3 regions of the Serratia aquatilis genome follow, and region 1 is predicted to be linked to each of the others. Evidence: riboswitches for the same ligand, from Rfam matches in the RefSeq annotation. Region 1 holds a riboswitch; each other region holds the start of a gene.
What was found. Region 1 has a riboswitch for thiamine pyrophosphate ahead of thiB (thiamine ABC transporter substrate binding subunit). Riboswitches for the same ligand answer to the same signal wherever they lie in the genome.

Region 1 (4,797 bases):
ATAGCATCATTTTGCGCTTACCAAAATGTTTGACGTAATAGCCAGCCAACAGCATGGCCGGAATTTCAAGCCCGGCAGCAGTACCCATCAACCAACCGGCCAGCCGGTCCGGCAATCCTAAATCGGCGGTGATATAGAGCGGCATATCGATGATATACATAGTATTGCAGGTCCACATCAACATCGATGCCAGAAACAACAAACGGACATCAGGGTCACGCCAGGCGCTTATCGGCTCGATAGCTGGCGCATCCAAGTGGGTATCAACCGGTGCCCGCGCTACCGAAGGCAATATCAACCAGACCAACAGAACGCTGATACCAAAAATCCCTCCGGCAATCATGAACATCACGGTAAAACCATAGTTCAAGGCCAGCATAAACGACAGAGGGGGGCCAATGACCCAGGCCAGCGAGAGTTGAGCACGCATCACGGAACTGAACATCACCACTTCACGCGCTGAACTGTCCGCATACTCGCGCGCCAAGGCAAAAATTTGCGGCATGGCGGTATTGGCTATCGACGCCAGTAATACTCCCGCCGTTATCAACGTCAGATAATCCCGGTTGAAAGCAAACAGCAGGCTATTACCCACGGCCATAATGCAACAAAGCAGAATAAGTTTACGCCGATCACCACGGGTATCGGATCGTTTCGCCAGCAGAAAACTGACAATAATCCCGGCGACCGCATTGACGGTATAAAACATCCCAACCCACAGCGGGCGGACCTTTACTTCCGTGGTCAAAAACAGGCTTAGCGTCGGCGCCTGCAATGCCCCGGCAATGCCGGTAAGGAAAGCAATCATCAGGAAAGCGGTAAAAACGGGGTTAAAACGGCGTGGCAAACTGCGTGCGAAATTCATACCAGCATCCCTGACCAGAAAACGAAAACGCTTATGCTACAGAAGGAAAATGACAGAAGAAAGCAACTGTTACAGATAAAAATGCCAGCGGGTTACCCCACTGGCTGGTGAAAAGCACCATTACTCAGAAACACTTTTTATTGAAACAGAGCGAAGCTGTACTCATCTACCCAATGGGTTTTCAAGGGGCAACCAACAAGGCTGCGGCTTGAACAAAGGATTGAACAAATAAGAAAAGACCTCTGCACCATTTCAACTGCAAGAATTATCGGCGTAATATAAGGAAAGATAAATTGACGAATTATGCCAGAGAGTTCCTCTTTTATGCCCACCTCACGTTTGCAACAGCAGTTCATTCGCCTATGGCAGCACTGCCACGGTATGCCAACCGAAACCACGCTGCAGGAGTTGGCAGAAATGCTCAGTTGTTCGCGTCGCCATGTGCGCTCGCTTTTGGGAGCCATGCAGCAGCAAGGTTGGCTGACTTGGCAGGGTGAGTCCGGGCGCGGGAAACGTTCACACTTAAAATTCCATTACACCGGTATTGCATTGCAACAACAGTGGGCCGAAGAGTTACTGGAACAGGATCGCATCGACCAGCTTGTACAACTGGTCGGGGATAAAAATGCGGTACGCCAGATGCTACTCTCTCAGTTAGGCCGTAGTTTCCGCTTGGGAAAGCATATCCTCCGGGTTCTCTACTATCGCCAGTTGTACAACCTGTTACCCGGTTCGGCACTACGCCGTTCAGAAACGCACCTGGCCAGACAGATATTCAACGGCCTGACGCGCGTAAACGAGGAAAATGGGGAACTCGTTTCCGATCTTTCACACCACTGGCAAGCTATCACTCCTCTCCATTGGCGTTTTTATCTTCGCCCGGCAATCCGTTTTCACCATGGGCGTGAAATGGAAATGGAGGATGTGACCCAGTCGCTGAACCGTCTGATCCCACAATCCCTGTTTGCACATATAGATAAGGTTGTCTCGCCAACGCCACACGTTATCGATGTACATTTGCATACCCCTGATTATTGGCTACCGTGGCTATTGGGTAGCGTGCATGCCATGATCCTGCCACGCGAGTGGCAAAGTCTGCCTGACTTTGCCCGCCATCCGATCGGCACCGGCCCTTATCGAGTCATACGCAACCATCATAGCCAGATGAAAATCCACGCCTTTGATGACTACTTTGGCTATCGCGCTCTGATTGACGAAGTGAACATCTGGGTATTGCCGGAGGTGAGTGAGGAGTTAGTGCACTCCGGCGTACAATTGCAGGGGGACGATACCGGCAAAAATGAGTTGGAAAGCCGCCTGGAAGAAGGCTGCTATTTCCTGTTGTTTGATCAACGCTCAACGCTGGCGGCAGCTCCAGAGATCCGCAGTTGGCTATGCGAACTGATCAATCCGATAGCACTGTTGAGCCATGCTGGCCCGCTATATCAGCGCTACTGGGCACCGGCTTACGGCATTCTTCCACGCTGGCTGCATAACCGTGCATTAGGGCAGCAGCCCAAACCCGTAGGTTTGAGCGAACTTACGCTGACGTTTTTCAGCGAGCACTCCGAGTTCCATGCGATCCAGCAAGCCATGGGCTCCCTTTTGGCCGAACACGGTATCAAGCTTAACGTGCAAATCATTAGCTATGATGCCTGGCACAAAGGTGAGGCGAAAAGCGATTTGTGGCTTGGTAGCGCTAATTTCACGCTGCCACTGGAGTTTTCGCTGTTTGCCACACTGTATGAATTACCGCTGATCCAGCACTGCCTGAGTGAGGATATTACGCAGGATGCTGCGCTGTGGCGGGAAAATCGCCTGCCGATGGCAGAGTTTTGTCAACGTCTGGTCAGTTGTCATCAGTTACACCCATTGTTTCATCACTGGTTACAACTGCACGGTCAACGCAGTATGCGCGGAGTTCGAATGAACACCCTCGGCTGGTTTGATTTCAAATCTGCCTGGTTGATACCACCTGAAACATAATCGCCTATGATTAGCACAACTTAGCCTTTATAATGCCAGCGTCTCAACGGGGTGCGGAAAGCAACGATCTTGGTATAAGACCAAACGGATCCTGTTTTTCCGCTGAGAACACACCCGTCGAACCTGATCCGGTCAATACCGGCGGAGGGATTTGAGCATGGCAAGTTGATTATCTTTTACACATGCCCTCAGATACCTTTGCCCCTTATTCTTCAGGAGTGCAAAGTGGTCAAAAAATACCTGTCCTGTCTATTACTACTAGCCGCCATGCCAGTCCTGGCAAAACCAACGCTGACTGTCTATACCTATGATGCTTTCGCCGCCGACTGGGGCCCTGGTGCCGCGGTGAAGAAAGCCTTCGAGGCTGAATGCGACTGTGAATTGAAATTCGTTGCATTGGAAGATGGCGTTTCGTTACTCAACCGCCTGAGAATGGAAGGCAAAAACAGCCCAGCCGACGTGGTTCTTGGGCTGGACAATAACCTGCTACATGCCGCACAACAAACCGACCTATTCGCTGAAAGTAACATCGATACCAGTAAGCTCACTATACCGGGTGGCTGGCAGAACAAAACTTTTGTGCCCTTTGACTATGGCTACTTTGCCTTCGTCTATAACCAGGACAAACTGAAAAACCCGCCGAAAAGCCTGAAGGAGCTGGTCGATAGCGATCAGCCCTGGAAGATCATCTATCAGGATCCGCGCACCAGTACGCCTGGGCTTGGCCTGCTGCTCTGGGTGCAGAAAGTGTATGGTGATCAAGCACCGCTTGCCTGGCAAAAACTGGCGAAAAAAACCGTTACCGTGACCAAAGGATGGAGCGATGCTTACAGCCTATTCCTGAAAGGTGAAGGTGACATGGTGCTGAGCTATACCACCTCCCCCGCCTACCACCTGATAGAAGAGAAAAAAGACAACTATAAGTCGGCGAATTTCAGTGAAGGGCACTATTTGCAGGTTGAAGTGGCAGGAAAGCTAAAGACCAGCAAGCAGCCTGAACTGGCAGAGCGTTTCATGGAGTTTATGGTTTCACCGGCCTTCCAGAACACTATTCCCACCGGTAGTTGGATGTATCCGGTAATCAAAATGCCGCTGCCTGCTGGCTTCGAACAATTAACTCAGCCGCAAAAAGCATTAGAATTCAGTTCAGAAGAAGTCGCGCAGCAACGTAGCAACTGGGTACGGGCATGGCAAACCGCCGTCAGCCACTGATCCCTTCATGGCTCTGGCCAGGGCTGATTGCCGCCAGCCTGATCGGCATTATCGCTGTGGCCGCCATGGGTTCACTATGGCGGCATGCCCCAGGCATCGATTGGCATAGCCTGTGGCAAGACGCTTATTTGTGGCACGTGGTGCGATTTACCTTCTGGCAGGCGTTCCTGTCTGCCTTGATTTCTGTTTTTCCCGCCATCTGGCTTGCAAGAGCACTTTATCGTCGGCGTTTCCCCGGCCGCGATTTGCTGTTGCGCCTGTGCGCCATGACATTGGTGCTCCCCGTTCTGGTAGCGGTATTTGGCATACTCAGTGTTTATGGTAAACAAGGTTGGCTGGCAACGCTCTGCGGCTGGTTAGGCGTTAACTACAGTTTCTCTCCTTATGGTCTGCAAGGTATTCTGCTAGCCCATTTATTCTTTAACCTGCCGCTGGCCACCCGTTTGTTATTGCAAACGTTGGAGAACATTCCTACCGAACAACGCCAACTGGCGGCGCAATTGGGAATGAACGATTGGCAACAGTTCCGTTTTGTGGAGTGGCCAGCACTGCGCCGCCAGATCCTGCCCAGTGGCGCATTGGTTTTCATGCTCTGTTTTGCCAGTTTCGCTACCGTGCTTTCATTGGGGGGCGGGCCACGAGCCACGACGATTGAGTTAGCTATCTATCAGGCATTGAGTTACGACTACGATCTCAGCCGGGGGGCGCTACTGGCATTGATCCAACTGGGCTGT
Region 2 (4,797 bases), 2.7 Mb from region 1:
GTTACCCAGCCTGGCCATGCCAAAACACGATCATCCAATCCTGGTCAGCAAACCGTTGGTAGAACCGGTGATCCGGCGCACATTAGGATTGGTAAAGCGCCGGGATTCACCGTTATCCCCGGCAGCAAACAGTTTTGTTGAATTGCTCCTAACGCTTTGGAATCAGGAAGAACATCACCCGTGGTCTGAGCGCTTCCACCTCTAGGAGGTGCCATTGAAGGTTGTTCGGGGCAAACAACCTTAAGAGCAACCGCCTTGGGTAGATCGGCAATCTGTTACCACCAGGCATGAAAATGGTGCACCGGGCCGATCCCCTGCCCGACTTCCAGACTGTCTGCCTGCTGTAAGGCATGCTGCAGATAGTCCTTGGCTACCGCTATGGTTTCTGCCCAGGAGCCATAGCGTGGACGCAAAGCAGCCAACGCAGCCGATAAGGTACAACCGGTACCATGTGTATGCCGAGTCACCACACGAGGCGTACTGAAACGCTGCTCAATACCGGCCATGAATAGCCAGTCTGGGCTTTCCTCTTCGCTAAGATGCCCCCCTTTCATTAAGACCGCCTGGCAACCCATTGCCAACAGTGCCTGCCCCTGCTCGCGCATTTGCCGTTCATTTTCTGCCGGCTCGCAGCCGAGCAAAGCGGCAGCCTCCGGCAGGTTAGGTGTAATGATCGAAACCAGAGGCAACAGTTCGTGACGGATCGATTCCACCGCTTGCGGTGCCAGCAACGCATCGCCACTTTTCGCCAACATTACCGTGTCCAATACCACATAGGGCAACGAGTAATGACGCAGCCGTTCAGCTACGACCCCTACGATATCGGCATTGGCCAACATCCCTATCTTGGCGCTGTCGATACGAACATCACTGAGTACCGAATCAAGTTGGGCAGCAACAAATGCCGGATCGATATGATATACCGACTGCACACCACGGGTGTTTTGCGCCACCAAAGCGGTGATCACACTGGTGCCGTAAGCAGCCAAGGCAGAGAAGGCTTTCAGGTCCGCCTGAATTCCAGCCCCGCCACTTGGGTCAGTACCGGCGATAGTTAAGGCATTAATCCGCTTCATTGCAGCTCCTCCGCACACAGATGGTAAAGCGCATCCAGAAATACTGCGGTAAAGCTGCCAGGGCCATGACAGCTGGCCGTTGCTCTTTCACCGCACAGTGCCATTACGCGGCAGGCGGTCGCCACATTGTCCAACCGCTCACCGGGAAGACTACAAAAAGCCGTTACCACCGCTGAAAGCGCACAGCCCGTTCCAACCACACGCGTCATCAGGGGATCGCCGCCGGTTACAGCCCAATCGCGTTCACCATCGGTGACGTAATCCACCGCCCCGGTCACCGCCACTATCGCCCCGCTGCTGCGCGCCAGTGCTCGCGCAGCCGGTAATGCCGCCAGCGAATCATCCCGGCTATCCACGCCACGGCCGCTGGCTTGCAGGCCACTCAAGGCCATCACTTCCGAGGCATTGCCACGGATTGCCGCTGGCTTCATGGCAAGCAGGTGCTGTGCAAAGCGAGTTCGATACTCCAGACCACCTACGGCAACCGGATCCAGCACCCAGGGCTTTCCCGCCTGATTAGCGGCTTCCACAGCGGCAAGCATGGCTTCGGCCCGTGGCTGATGCAGCGTACCGATATTAATCAGCAAAGCATCGGCCACACGGCTGAACTGCTCGGCCTCCTGGGGCTCCACCACCATGGCAGGGGAAGCCCCCAATGCCAGCAGCACATTGGCGGTAAGTTCTTGTACTACTTCATTGGTCAGGCAATGAATTAACGGGGAATGGCTTTTAAACAGGCTAAAGCAGGCAGCGGCACGGTTGCCGGGTAACACATCAGGTCGAGTGAACATATTGCTCCCAACCGGCGTTCAAGAAGGTGGGTACCGGTTGAGATACCGAGACTTCCCTACGCTGGTATAATCCAGATCAGGTAATACGGGTAATTTCTCAGCCGATTGCATCGGCACCCCGAGTCATTGAAAAATCATTAATTTTTGTTGGTTAACTAGCCAACGCCGATCAGGATAATCGCCAAACCTAGTGCTGTAAACTCATATCGGGATGAAAGGCAAGAATGCTAAAACAAGTGCCCCGAACCAATACGGGTATAGAAGTCGCGACTCATCAACAATTCTTAAAAAACTATCCAGGGACTTCACCGCCACTTCACACTCGGTGTTTAGATTAAGGTCCTTCTACTTCGAGGGATTGAATCATGATATTAAGCAAACGCCTGTGGGTTATCCTCTTTCTCACCATTGGTTTGATGACCGGGCTGGTCACCCAGGCGCGGGATCTGCCCACGGTGCAGGAAGGCGATATCATTTTCCACACTTCCCGTTCGGTACAGAGCCTGGCAATACAACAAGCCACCGGCTCGCGTTACAGCCATATGGGGATCATCCTGCTGCGTGACGGTAAGCCCTACGTTTTCGAGGCGGCGGCAACGGTTAAGTACACCCCCCTGGCAAGCTGGATAGATCGTGGGGAAAAAAAACAGTTTGTCGTTAAACGCCTGAAAAATGCCGAGCGAATAATGACGCCATCCGCACAGCTAAAAATACGCCAGCAGGCCAAGAACTTTGCTGACAAACCTTACGACATACGGTTTTCCTGGTCGGATGAAAGGCTGTACTGCTCAGAGCTGGTGTGGAAGATGTACGATCGGGCACTGGGGATAAAGATCGGTGAGCTGCAAAAAGTTCGCGAGTTCAATCTTAACGCGCCTGCCGTGAAACAAAAGTTGGGGGAACGGTATGGAACGCTGATCCCGTGGGATGCGTCGGTTATTTCACCAAAGGCGATGTTTGAATCACCGCTGTTGGTCACGGTGATAGCCAATTAATGTGAGAGTCAGTCCCCCATACACAGGGATAGGGGACTGACCTCTACCTATTAACTCTGGCACCTGACAACACTCCCTCGCCCTTCAGGAAAGGGTGAGGGGAAAATATCGATTACAAAAAACCAACACGACTCACGGAGCTAGATGGCGTCCTGCACCCGCAACTCCACCTCATGCGCCTCGTCCGCCTGTGGGATCTCCAATTTACTCAGCATCCGCGCCATCGCCTCAACAGGTACGCTGTATTCCCGTTCGGCATTCTGCCGCTGCCACTGGGCGTAGGGCACTTCCAAGTAAACAATCTTCACCCTGGCACCATAGGCGGTAAACAGTTCAACCAACTGGCTACGCAACTGCCGGGTAATATTGGTGGCATTCCAGACAAAAGGTTCGCCCCGTCGTAACAGCGCCTTAGCCTGTAATTTGGCCTGTTGCACCACCCAGCCGGTCGCGTTTTTATCGGTAGGAGACAACCGGTGTTGGCGGCGAATATTGTCCAGGCTGATAACCTCACACCCAGCGGCATGCTGCGCGATATAGCGATCTTTCCCCATTCCCGGCAGCGCACAGAGCAGCGTCACTTCACTCTGAAATTGCTGATAGGGAACAAAATCTACGCTCGCCAGTGGGTGCGTCAGGTAATGGTAACGCTGGCTATCGCTAGCAAAAGGACGCGCTTGTCCCCAGCATTGCTGCTCCTGACAAAACAGTTCGAACAGCTCAATGTTATCCAGCAGGCCGTTCTGGTCTTCGCAGTCGCGGCCCATCACGTCAGCGCGTGCCAACAACGCCAGCAACCGCGTGTCCAGCCGTAAGGCGGCTAATAACAGCGCCCGCTCCGGCGTTGGCCGCCCCATGATCCACAACGGTAAACCATGAAAGCGCACCAAAGCCGCAACCTGTTCACGTAGCTGAAACGGCGTAACAATATCCCGATACAAAATCGTGCGCGTGGTCAGTTCACCACGCTTAGCATGATTGGGTGATGTCACCGAACCATCGTCTGCGACTCGCGTGGTGCTACGTTTTTCGACATCATGCAGCAATGCGGCAGCCCAGACCAGTTCCTGCTGTTGCTCTGGCAACGTCAAAAATTGCGCAGACTCGGTCAGTGCCGCCAGCACGCGCTGGGTATGAATTGCCACATCGCCCTCCGCATGATGGCGGGGATCTTGCGGCACCGTGTGCATGTCAGCCACCCAGCGGAATTTAGCCGCCAGCCTGCTCCACTGTTTATCTTCACTCAGGCGCCACATGGTTGCCCCCTTGCTGATATTCATGTGCCATGCGTGCCCGTTGCCAATTCACCGTCCAGTGGCGGTCGGTTTTCACATGGTTTTTACGCACATACTTAAACACGTTATGAGAAAACTGAGCCACCGGGAATTCAGCCGCATTACGGGTGACAATCCCTTCCATAGTACAAGGCAAGCCAGTATGTACGTCGTGCGGCGCAAACCACCCCGCTCGACCCACCTGTTCCAGTATTGCCATGCGGTATTCCGCTTCAGTCTGGCGCGGCACGTTCTGCACCACTTCGGGCACACAGGCAAAATCAAATAATGCCGCGTAAAATTGTACCTCTTCCCAACTCAGCCACATGTCTTTACAGCGCACGGCGAAAAGATAGAAGTCCTGCTGCAGGCCGCGATACTCGATCGAATGCGTGGCATACAGATTCTCCCCAAACAGTTCGATATCGCCCAGATCGTTTTTAATCAGTTGCCAGCGCTGGCGGATCTGGCGTGTCCAGGCAGAAACCGTTGGTGCCGCATGGGAGCGCGCAAATACGCCATACTGATTCAGGCAGTTATTCTCGCCATCGAGTTTTTCCGTATGGACCAGAGAGTGAATTAAGCGTATGTCTTGCCAATAATGTTTATTGATCCGATCGTCACTCGTGGTTCCCGGCGAGAACGGATAATGGTACGTCCG
Region 3 (4,797 bases), 1.5 Mb from region 1:
TGATCCACCAGCCATTTTCGTTACCCGTTAATGCAAGTTCCATATGTTGTTGCACAACCTCTGCTTCACTGGCAATCTAGGGATGGTCTTGTTACATTTTAATAACTTACTGTTTTTTTCTATTACTTACGGAGTCAACTATGCTCAACCGACTGGAAAGCCTGACTCAACGCGTTGGTGGCAGTAATGAGTTAGTCGATCAATGGCTACAAGCACGCAAACAGTTGCTGATTGCCTATTGCGCATTGGTCGGCATCAAACCCAATAAAGAAAAGCATACCCCGCTGAATGAAAAAGCGCTGGATAACTTTTGCTATCATCTGGTGGATTATCTCTCTGCCGGGCATTTTCACATCTATGGCAAAATTATCAAACAAGTGGAAGGTTCTACCAGCCCTAAAATGGCCCTGACCACCAAGTTCTACCCCAAGTTACAGGCTAATACCGAAAGCGTCATGGCGTTTCACGATCGCTTTAGTGAAATTGAGTTCGATAAAAATATGCGGCAGGAACTCAATCAAGCCTTGTCAGAAGTCGGCGAGGTGTTGGCTTCACGTTTTGCACTGGAAGACCAGTTAATTCAGCTAGCAGCGGAAACCTGGCAACAGGGTAATCCCGACGCAGCCAATACAGGAACGGTGCAACATCCAGCCTGATTTAAGCCTTGCCCCTCATTTTTCACACCGCAACACGGCTGCAGAGTGAAAGATGAGGGGCAAGCTTGTAGTTTTTATTCTCCCTTCTATACCCAAGTTACTTCGAGTTGCAGGTAGGCGGCAACCGAGAGATTCCCCAGGCGCTTGGTAAACCAAGTGACTGAGGTGAGTAAAGGCAGCCAACCCCCCTATAACTTGAAGGGCGACGTGTATATACTGGGTGCTCTTGTCGGAGTGCCTAGCGTTGATTTTCCATTAAATCGGCCAGGCTGAGACCGTTAATTCGGGATCCGCGGAACCTGATCGGGTTAAGACCCGCGAAGGAAACAAGAGTAATCCATACCCGTCATGCTTGACGTTGCAGGTGCGTTGGCTTTCCTCGCTCACCCAGTCACGTACTATCTGTACGCTCCCGGGGCTCGCTGCGTTGCCGCCTTCCTGCAACGCCAATTATTTAGGGTATGCCGCCACTGGCAACAGACCTGCCTTAGGCTACCACCATTACTCCCTCCGAGCTCCAGACAAGCAATTTTCCGAACATCACCACACTGATAGGAATTTGCTATGTCTAATGTAAATAAAACCCGTGTCCGTAAACAACGACGTGATGAAGCGCAGTCTTTCATTGCTTCTCTGCAAGGTGTGACCTTCCCCAACTCCCATCGTATTTATCTTTCTGGCTCTCGAAGCGACATTCAGGTCCCAATGCGGGAAATTCAACTCAGTCCGACGCTGATCGGCGGCAGTAAAGATAACCCGCAATATGAACAGAATGAGGCCATTCCGGTATATGACACCGCAGGTCCTTATGGCGACCGGCAAGAAACGCTGGATGTTCACCGGGGCCTGAAAAAGATACGTGCGGGCTGGATCGCTGAACGTGCGGATACGCAAACGTTAGCCGACGTCAGTTCTGGTTTCACTCAACAGCGGCTGGCGGATGAGGGACTGGATCATCTGCGTTTTGAACACCTGCCGCAGCCGTGTAAAGCCCTGGCGGGTAAATGCGTAACACAATTGCACTACGCACGTGCCGGTATTATTACGCCGGAGATGGAATTCATCGCCATCCGCGAAAATATGGGCCGTGAACGCGTTCGCAGTGAGGTTCTGCGCCAGCAGCACCCAGGTCAAAACTGGGGAGCCAACCTGCCTGAAAATATCACGCCGGAATTTGTACGCCAGGAAGTGGCGGCTGGCCGTGCCATCATCCCCGCCAATATTAACCACCCAGAATCTGAGCCGATGATTATTGGCCGCAATTTCCTGGTCAAGGTGAATGCCAATATCGGCAACTCAGCGGTTAGCTCCTCGATTGAAGAAGAAGTGGAAAAGTTGGTGTGGTCGACTCGCTGGGGCGCAGACACGGTGATGGACCTCTCCACTGGCCGTTATATCCATGAAACGCGCGAGTGGATCCTGCGTAACAGCCCGGTGCCGATTGGCACGGTGCCCATCTATCAGGCGCTGGAAAAAGTGAACGGTGTGGCAGAAAACCTAACCTGGGAAATGTTCCGCGATACCCTGTTGGAACAGGCCGAGCAAGGCGTGGATTATTTCACTATCCATGCAGGGGTGCTGCTGCGTTATGTGCCGATGACCGCCAAACGTCTGACCGGCATCGTGTCACGGGGCGGTTCAATCATGGCAAAATGGTGCCTATCACATCACCAGGAAAACTTCCTCTATCAACATTTCCGTGAGATCTGCGAAATTTGCGCTGCTTACGATGTTGCACTGTCGCTCGGTGATGGGTTGCGTCCTGGCTCTATTCAGGATGCCAATGATGAAGCGCAATTTGCCGAATTACGTACCTTGGGCGAATTGACCCAAATAGCCTGGGAATATGATGTACAGGTGATGATCGAAGGCCCTGGGCATATACCTATGCATATGATCCACCGCAATATGAGCGAAGAGCTGGAGCATTGCCACGAAGCACCATTCTATACGCTGGGCCCTTTGACCACCGATATTGCACCGGGTTATGACCATTTCACCTCTGGCATCGGTGCCGCAATGATCGGTTGGTTTGGCTGTGCGATGCTTTGCTATGTGACACCGAAAGAACATTTGGGTTTGCCGAACAAAGAAGATGTGAAGCAGGGGTTGATTACCTACAAGATAGCCGCTCATGCGGCCGATTTGGCAAAGGGCCATCCCGGTGCACAGATCCGTGATAACGCTATGTCCAAGGCGCGCTTTGAATTCCGCTGGGAAGATCAGTTCAACCTGGCTCTGGACCCTCTAACCGCCCGCGCTTACCACGATGAAACACTACCGCAGGAATCAGGCAAGGTTGCTCATTTCTGCTCAATGTGCGGGCCAAAATTCTGTTCGATGAAAATCTCGCAGGAAGTCCGTGACTATGCTGCGGCACAGACGGCGGCCAACACAGTAGAGATCCAGTTGAGCGGCATGGAGAAAATGTCTGTCGAGTTTCGCTCGCGTGGCAGCGAACTTTACCATAGTGCGTCCAATCTGCAGGAGGAGGTTAATAATGACTGAAATTATCACCCCCTTCCCCGCTACACCGCACAAGCTGGGCTTATACCCGGTTGTTCAGAGTGTTGAATGGATCGCCCGCCTGCTGGATGCGGGCGTTACCACAATTCAGTTACGCATCAAGGATCAGGCAGATCAACAGGTAGAGGCAGATGTTGCCGCAGCCATCGCTTTAGGCAAACGTTACCAGGCTCGGCTGTTTATCAATGACTACTGGCGGTTGGCGATCAAGCATCAAGCCTATGGTGTGCACTTGGGGCAGGAGGATTTGGATACTGCCGACCTGGTTGCAATCCACCGAGCAGGATTACGGCTAGGCGTTTCTACCCATGATGACGCTGAGCTAGCTAGAGCTATCGCCGTAAAACCCTCCTATATTGCGCTAGGGCATATTTTCCCGACGCAAACCAAAGAGATGCCGTCAGCCCCCCAAGGGCTAGCCGAACTCAAACGCCACCTCGCCGGATTGCAGGATCACCCGACGGTAGCCATTGGCGGCATTAGTATCGACCGTGTGCCAGCCGTGCTGGCTTGCGGCGTCGGCAGCGTCGCCGTGGTCAGTGCCATCACCATGGCACCCGACTGGCGTGCGGCCACCGCGCAATTGTTGCAACTGATCGAAGGCAAGGAGCCGAGCAATGCTGAGTGACCAAGAGTTTCTGCGTTACAGCCGCCAACTGTTGCTCGAAGAGGTAGGTCCCGAAGGGCAACACAAGCTGAAGCACGCGACGGTGCTCATCGTCGGTTTGGGTGGATTAGGCTCCCCAGCCGCGCTGTACCTTGCCGCCGCTGGGGTTGGCACTTTACTGTTGGCCGATGATGACAAGTTGCACATTACTAACTTGCAGCGGCAAATTCTTTATCGGACCGTCGACGTTAACAGCAGCAAAGCCCAACTTGCACAACGCGATTTGCAGGCACTCAACCCGCTGGTGGAATGCATTGCATTGGAACAGCGCCTTGCCGGCTCAATCCTGAGTGACGTCGTGGCCCGTGCCGATCTGGTACTCGATTGCAGCGATAATATGGCCACCCGCCATGCGGTTAATGCGGCCTGTTTTAACACAGGTGTGCCTTTAATCAGCGGTAGCGCTGTGGGCTTCAGCGGCCAATTACTGGTTATTGAACCACCCTATACGCAGGGTTGTTATGCCTGCCTCTATCCCGAGCAAACCGAGCCACAGCGTAATTGCCGTACAGCAGGAGTGCTCGGCCCGGTCGTCGGTATTATCGGCACGCTCCAAGCACTGGAAGCCATCAAAATGCTGGCGGGAATGCCTTCTCACCTCAGTGGCAAGCTGCGATTGTTCGACGGCAAGCAGCAAAGCTGGAACACACTACAGTTGAGCAAAACGACAGCTTGCAACGTCTGTGGAGGTTCAGCATGAAAATTATGCTGAATGATCAACCACTGGAGCTGGGGCAGCAGCTGAGCATCCTGGCTTTGCTCGAACAACTGGAGCGCCACCAGCCAGGTACCGCATTGGCGATAAATCAGGTCATCATTCCACGCGACGACTGGGCAAGCCGTTTCGTACAGGATGGTGATGATATTCTTTTATTTCAAGCAATTGCTGGGGGCTGACATGCTGCAAATCGCCGATACTACTTTTACCTCACGCCTATTGACCGGCAC

Region 2: linked by a shared signal. The riboswitch ahead of thiM (hydroxyethylthiazole kinase) and the one ahead of thiB (thiamine ABC transporter substrate binding subunit) in region 1 are both predicted to bind thiamine pyrophosphate.
Region 3: linked by a shared signal. The riboswitch ahead of thiC (phosphomethylpyrimidine synthase ThiC) and the one ahead of thiB (thiamine ABC transporter substrate binding subunit) in region 1 are both predicted to bind thiamine pyrophosphate.

What each region holds. Positions count from the first base shown of each region.
Region 1 is NZ_CP173186.1:4,319,968-4,324,764, forward strand. It holds gene SAQUA_RS19495 (MFS transporter) at 1-865, opposite strand, end outside; gene sgrR (HTH-type transcriptional regulator SgrR) at 1,190-2,851, shown strand; TPP riboswitch at 2,889-3,019, shown strand; gene thiB (thiamine ABC transporter substrate binding subunit) at 3,077-4,063, shown strand; gene thiP (thiamine/thiamine pyrophosphate ABC transporter permease ThiP) at 4,039-4,797, shown strand, end outside.
Region 2 is NZ_CP173186.1:1,626,025-1,630,821, reverse strand. It holds gene SAQUA_RS07350 (LysR family transcriptional regulator) at 1-205, shown strand, start outside; gene thiD (bifunctional hydroxymethylpyrimidine kinase/phosphomethylpyrimidine kinase) at 276-1,076, opposite strand; gene thiM (hydroxyethylthiazole kinase) at 1,073-1,867, opposite strand; TPP riboswitch at 1,904-1,998, opposite strand; gene SAQUA_RS07335 (YiiX family permuted papain-like enzyme) at 2,233-2,862, shown strand; gene SAQUA_RS07330 (AAA family ATPase) at 3,003-4,142, opposite strand; gene SAQUA_RS07325 (RNA ligase family protein) at 4,102-4,797, opposite strand, start outside.
Region 3 is NZ_CP173186.1:390,144-394,940, reverse strand. It holds gene nudC (NAD(+) diphosphatase) at 1-43, opposite strand, end outside; gene rsd (sigma D regulator) at 141-656, shown strand; TPP riboswitch at 877-999, shown strand; gene thiC (phosphomethylpyrimidine synthase ThiC) at 1,221-3,164, shown strand; gene thiE (thiamine phosphate synthase) at 3,157-3,810, shown strand; gene SAQUA_RS01735 (ThiF family adenylyltransferase) at 3,800-4,549, shown strand; gene thiS (sulfur carrier protein ThiS) at 4,546-4,746, shown strand; gene SAQUA_RS01725 (thiazole synthase) at 4,748-4,797, shown strand, end outside.